2 linked regions of the Tunturibacter psychrotolerans genome follow. The protein of the gene in region 2 interacts with the protein of the main gene of each other region in a pairwise test. Links are inferred from orthologs where the notes say so. Each region holds a gene or a part of one and is shown on either strand. Other genes may lie near its edges. The genes, in order: hfq and rho.

The links.
Region 1: the proteins of rho (region 2) and hfq interact in binary tests that used the Escherichia coli proteins (3 or more experiments, as listed by UniProt). The link is inferred for Tunturibacter psychrotolerans from one-to-one orthologs.

The regions. Positions count from the first base shown.
Region 1 is NZ_CP132942.1:2,163,074-2,166,277, reverse strand. What follows is about bases 316-3,204. They hold hfq (RNA chaperone Hfq), read right to left. Parts: upstream 1,978-3,204; coding sequence 1,654-1,977; downstream 316-1,653. Other genes in these bases: RBB77_RS08990 (DegT/DnrJ/EryC1/StrS family aminotransferase), read left to right, coding at 2,230-3,204; hflX (GTPase HflX), read right to left, coding at 316-1,620. Also shown: more of hflX, read right to left, coding at 196-315. UniProt on the Escherichia coli protein: RNA chaperone that binds small regulatory RNA (sRNAs) and mRNAs to facilitate mRNA translational regulation in response to envelope stress, environmental stress and changes in metabolite concentrations.
Region 2 is NZ_CP132942.1:4,248,844-4,252,081, forward strand. Bases 285-3,207 are described here. They hold rho (transcription termination factor Rho), read right to left. Parts: upstream 2,410-3,207; coding sequence 1,159-2,409; downstream 285-1,158. Other genes in these bases: ribD (bifunctional diaminohydroxyphosphoribosylaminopyrimidine deaminase/5-amino-6-(5-phosphoribosylamino)uracil reductase RibD), read left to right, coding at 285-420; RBB77_RS17855 (riboflavin synthase), read left to right, coding at 425-1,084; RBB77_RS17865 (DNA-directed RNA polymerase subunit omega), read right to left, coding at 2,585-2,806. Outside these bases: more of ribD, read left to right, coding at 1-284. UniProt on the Escherichia coli protein: Facilitates transcription termination by a mechanism that involves Rho binding to the nascent RNA, activation of Rho's RNA-dependent ATPase activity, and release of the mRNA from the DNA template.

The sequences.
Region 1 (3,204 bases), 2.1 Mb from region 2 along the record:
ACGATATTCGCGCAATTGCCGTAGCCCAGCCTCAGTGCAGATAATTTCAACTTCCCTTTGACTTCCTGAACCAAAGGACTAGACTGACAAGTACCACCTGGACCCTAAGATCTGGGTCACATAGGTCGCGTGATTGGGGACACCACCTCCGCTCCCCATCAGGCGGCCTATGCTAGTTAAGAGGCTTTTCTGGGCTCAACGAACCTTTTCACGAAATCTCCTAAACCTGTTCAGCAACGAAGCCGGCCCTCGTGCCGTAACAAAGGCCAGATTTCCCTCAAAGCGCTTCCCTTCGACGACAGCTCCAGCTTCCAGCGCAGCCAACACCGCCCCCTCCGACTGAGGCAGGCGAAACTGCATCTCAACCAGCGGATCCACTACCAACGCCGCATCGATCGCTGCCATCAAATGATCGAGCCCCAGCTTCTTCAGGCCAGATACGGCCACGCTTCCGGGCGCTCCCATGGGCATACCTTCGTGGTCCCCGACCAGGTCGATCTTGTTCAGCACCTCAATCACGGGTTTCTTCGAAACATCCAGTTCGGCGAGCACCTTCTCGACCTGCGTCTTCTGTTCTTCCACCATCGGACTTGACGCATCGCGAATATGCAGCAGAAGTTCCGCTCGCTCCACCTCCTCCAGCGTCGCCCGGAAGCTGGTCACCAGCGTGTGTGGCAGGTTACGAATAAATCCCACCGTATCCGAGAGCAAAATCTTCCTTCGCGAAGGGAGTGTCAACTGCCTAAGCTTAGGATCGAGCGTCGCAAACATCCGTGACGACTCCAACACCCCCGCCTCGGTCAACGCATTGAAGAGCGTGCTCTTGCCCGCGTTGGTATAGCCCACCAACGCAACCACCTGCACCGGCACCGCCTCTCTTCGCTGCCTCTGCTGCCGGCGAATTCGCCGCACCGACTCCAGTTGCTCTTTCACGTGATCGATCCGCAGATTGATCTTCCGTCGATCCGTCTCTAGCTGCGTTTCACCTGGCCCGCGTGTACCGATACCACCGCCCAACTGGGACATCGCCTTGCCGCGTCCAGCCAGCCGGGGCAGCTGATACTCCAGTTGCGCCAACTCCACCTGCAGTTGGCCCTCTCGCGTCCGTGCATGTCTTGCAAAGATATCCAGAATCAACTGCGTTCGATCAATCACTCGGCACGGCAACTTCGCCTCAAGGTTTCGCAACTGCGACGGCGAAAGATCATGATCGAACAGCACCAGATCTGCCCCCGTCGAGGCAATCACGCCATCGATCTCCTCAAGCTTTCCGTGCCCTACCAGTGTCGCCGGATCGGGCCTCGGCCGACGCTGGATGAGGGTGGCTGCGACTTCGGCGCCCGCGCTCCTCGCAAGCTCTTCAAACTCTGCGAGCGAAGCATCAAAGTCGAGGTCCGCGGCACCTTTCGGGGCAGAAACAGAATCACCACCCTCCAATGCGGTCCCAGCCGAAACCGCCGCTGCAGTCTTTGCCAGCCGCGCCGCCACTGTCAGCTTTCGCCGCTCACCGGTAAACTCCACAGCCACCAACACTGCACGTTCCGCCTGCGACAGACCTCCCCGCGCCTGGCGTGCCGCTGCCTCTTGCGCTTCGACCAGACTGCGTCTCGTGGGCTTCACTCCACCGATCTTCGCACCTTCAGTTGTCAACGGCTAACGGCCTTGGGTCCCTGTCGCTTCTTGTACTGGCGCGCCAGTAGCCGGAGCCGAACCTACCGACGCCCGCACTTCTGGCTTCACGTCGGTCCGCACATCGCCATGTACTCCCGCGCGTCCACTCACTACAGTCGAGATCGCATGTTTGAAGATCAGTTGCTCCTGGCTGTTGTTCTCCAGCAGCACGGAGTATTTATCGAACGACCGAATCTTCCCCGTTAGCTTCACGCCACTTACCAGGTAAATCGTGATCGGACTCTTGTCTTTTCGCACTGTGTTGAGAAAAGTATCCTGAATGTTCTGTGCCGGCTTTGATTCCATGGGGCCGATCTCCTTTGTCCAAAAATGTTCATACTGCAATGAGCGTTTGCCGTGACCCATCGGCTTTAGAACAAAACTCAGCGCATCCAACGGCTAAGCCTAAAGCCAAGACTGTCAACAATACGAGCATCCACGGCAATAATCAAATTGCCTCGCCACATTGTAGAGACGAACGCAATACTTCGTTAGACGCATTGCAATGCAGAATGAAAGTCTGGCGCTGTCCCCACAGCTACATACGAGCGATATACCATGGCAAATGTGACCCTCCGTAACTCGCAACCCGTTCCAATGCTTGACTTCTCCCGCCAGTTCGCTACCCTCCGGCAGGAAATACTGAACTCCATCGAAGCTGTATGCGCCTCGCAGCACTTTATCCTCGGCCCCCAGGTCACCAGCTTCGAGCTCGCTGCAGCCGTCGTCTGTGCCGTGCCCCACGCCATCGGCTGCGCTAGCGGCACGGATGCCATCTGGCTCGCCCTGGCCGCTGCCAACGTCGGCCCCGGCGACGCCGTCATCACAACCCCCTTCAGCTTCTTCGCCACGGTCAGCGCTATCCTCCGTTGCGGCGCAACACCTCTGTTAGCTGACATTGACCCCACTACATTCAACCTCTCCCCGGTCTCGGTGGAAGAGCTTTTACATTCCAGCCCAACCAAAAACATCAGGGCCGTCCTCCCCGTCCACCTCTACGGCCAGTGCGCCGACTGGGACCAATTCACCACGCTGAAACAAAGTCACGACCTCCTCCTCATCGAAGACGCCGCGCAGGCCTTCGGAGCCACATGGAACGGAGTCCCCGCAGGAGCCCTCGGCGATGCCGCCGCCTTCAGCTTCTATCCCACTAAAAATCTAAGCGCCATGGGAGACGCCGGCCTCGTCACCACTACGTCCGCCGCGATTGACGACCACGCCCGCATCCTCCGCGCCCACGGCATGCGCCGCCGGTACTATCACGAGGAGATCGGCTGGAACTCCCGCCTTGACTCCATTCAGGCTGCCGTCCTCGAGGTCAAACTCCGCTACCTGCCCAAGTGGAACCAGCAGCGCCGCGAGCACGCTCTCTTCTACGATCAACTCCTCCGCAAAGCGAACCTCACTGCCGACACGGCAAAGGAAGGAGTCGTCCTCCCCATCACCGACCCGCGCGCCGGACACGTGTTTCATCAATACGTCATCCGCGCTCCCCGCCGCGACGAACTCCGCAGCTACCTAACAGAACAAAAA
Region 2 (3,238 bases):
CACCCAAACCTGCTGATCTTGTGCAGCAAAACCGCGCCAAGCGCAAAAATCACTGCCCTCACAGATCTCGGCGCACTGGTCGAGACCATCCCCGACCACGCTGGCCGCCTCAGCCTGCCCACAGTCCTCACCGCTCTCGCCGAACACAACATCCTCAGCCTGCTACTCGAGTGCGGCTCCCACCTCAACGGCGCCTTCCTCCAGCAAAACCTCGTCGACAAGGCCGTGCTCATCTACGCCGAGACCGAACTAGGCGACCAGGCCATCCCCTTCGCCCAGGGCATCGCCTCCCCTTATCTCTTCGAAGAGTCCCTGCACCGCATCACCCGCGCCAACTACGGCCCGGACACCTGCGTAACCGGCTACCTCCACGAACCTTGGCGCACTCAAGTCGCACCGCCATCGAAAGCGATAAGCTAAAACCATGTTCACTGGACTGATCGAGACCACCGGCACGCTTCTGGCCATCACGCCGACCGCAGGTGCCACGCGCATCACCATCGCCTCGCCCACGCTCACCGCGCGCCTCAACACAGGCGACAGCATCGCGGTCAACGGTGTCTGTCTCACTGCGCTCAGCATCGAGCCCAACGCCTTCCCCCCGCGCTTCTCCGCCGACCTCGCAGCCGAGACCATCGCTCGCACCACCCTCACCCACCTGCGTCCCGACGCCACCGTGAACCTCGAGCTCCCCACTCCAGCAGGCTCGCCACTCGGTGGTCACGTCGTTCAGGGCCACGTCGACGGTACCGCCACGCTGCTGTCGCTCACCCCCATCACGCCAGATCAACCCGAAACCGACTGGCGCCTCCGCATCCAGCTACCCGATTCACTCACCCGCTACGTCGTTCCCCAGGGCTCCATCACCATCGAAGGTATCAGCCTCACTGTCGCCTCTATCACTGGCAGCGTGGTCGAGGTTGCCATCATCCCCCACACCTACGCCGCCACCAGCCTTCACACCCTCACCCCGGGCTCCCCACTGAACATCGAGGTAGACGTCCTCAGCAAATACGCCGAACGCCAGCACTCCTCAGAAAAATTCACCCTCACCGAGGAGTACCTCATAGCCAACGGTTACTAATCAGGTACGAGAGCGCAAAAACAAAAGCGCAGCTCCTGAAGAGCTGCGCTTCGTTGCCTTCAAAGTTCGTAGAACTAGATCGAACTCATGTTGTGCAGAAACTCCTGATTGTTCCGCGTCTTCGCCAGCTTGTCGGTCAACAACTCCATCGCCTCAACCGGCGACAAAGGATTGAGAACCTTCCGCAGAATCCAGGTTCGCTGCAGATCCTCTTTCGGAATCAGCAACTCTTCCTTACGAGTACCGGAACGCTGAATGTCGATCGCCGGAAACACACGCTTATCCACCAGCTTGCGATCCAGAATCACTTCCATGTTGCCGGTTCCCTTGAACTCTTCGAAGATGACTTCATCCATTCGCGAGCCGGTATCGACAAGCGCAGTCGCGATGATCGTGAGCGAACCGCCCTCTTCGATGTTGCGAGCCGCACCAAAGAACCGCTTTGGTCTCTGCAGCGCATTCGAATCCACACCGCCTGAGAGCACCTTGCCCGAAGGTGGAACGATCGTGTTGTAAGCACGCGCCAGACGAGTGATCGAGTCCAGCAGAATCACCACATCGCGCTTGTGCTCCACCAACCGCTTTGCCTTCTCAATCACCATCTCGGCAACCTGCACGTGTCGCGCCGCTGGCTCATCGAAGGTCGACGAAATCACCTCGCCCTTCACCGACCGCTGCATGTCGGTGACCTCTTCCGGACGCTCATCGATCAGCAGAACGATCAGCACAACTTCAGGGTGATTCGCGGTGATGCTGTTCGCGATCGACTGCAGCAACATCGTCTTACCGGTACGCGGCGGAGCCACAATCAACCCACGCTGCCCCTTGCCCACCGGAGTCAGCAGGTCCATCACACGGCCTGAGATGTGCTCGCGAACGGTCTCCATCTTCACCCGCTCCTGCGCATACAGGGGGGTCAGGTTGTCGAACAAAATCTTGTTGCGCGTCTCTTCCGGCGATTCGAAGTTGATTGCCTCGATCTTCACGAGAGCAAAATACTTCTCGCCCTCATGCGGAGGACGGACATTGCCACTAATCGTGTCACCAGTTTTCAGGTCAAATTTACGGATCTGCGAAGGAGACACATAGATGTCATCGGGACCAGGCAGGTAGTTGTAATCGGGAGAGCGAAGGAAGCCGTACCCATCAGGCAGAATCTCGAGCACTCCTTCAGCGAAGATGTGCCCCTCTTTTTCACTCTGCGCCTGCAGAATCTTGAAGATAAGGTCCTGCTTGCGGAGGCCGCTGGTTCCAGCAATGTCGAGACCGCGCGCCAGTTTACCCAGCTCCGCGATATTGTGTTCTTTTAACTCTGAAATAGTCATGTTTTACCTGGAAATTTTGAATTTAGGAGGGATTGTTTGAAACTGAGGCGGGATTCTGCTTGACGGGGGGTCGTGCGGAAGGCCACATGCGTTTTGATGTGATTGAACTGCAGATGGGTGAGAGAGGGGATTAGAGGTTTTGGAGTGAAAGCTGGCGAAGTGAAACAGCCGCGCGTTAAGCTGCGCGGCGCTCTTGCAATTGTACCTTTTCTACGACAGACTCGCCAGATTCATCCATAGGGATGGTGTCTTTGAAGCGATCAAGAACTTCGTTGGTAGTGTCCTGCAAACGAGTGTTCGGCTTATGCAGCTTCCGCGTCGCCTTCGACGCCAGCTGACAAAGCTCGTAGCGGTTGTTCACGTGCGTGAGAGCTCCAAAAATAAGATCCGAGCGCATAGTTTCTCCCTTTCAATTTCCGAGCGGAAGCGTCTTATTAGCGCTAACTCGCCCGAAATCATTCAAATGTGGCAACTAATCTTCAAGACTGCTGCCGTGATTAAGCCTCATACATTAGACGCAAAGAGTCTCTTCGGGGACTCTGCAATTCGTCAGAAATCTCAACTTCTTGATATCTGACATATTGCATCTCCTAGCCCCAAAACTGCCAAGCTAGCTAAGTTAATGTTCCTAGCCGAATCTGTCTCTTCCGTAGGATTCAGCGCTCGCCGCGCCCATGGTGTGAAACAAGAAGCCTGCCAGAAACTGGCAAACCGTGAGTTGATCGCTGATCGCTCGATTCGTAATTCAGAATCTCTGACGAACCCCTAGCAAACTGCGACTTCAAGGAAAGTAAACTGTTCGACGCTTAAGGTCAATACTTTTTTCGGG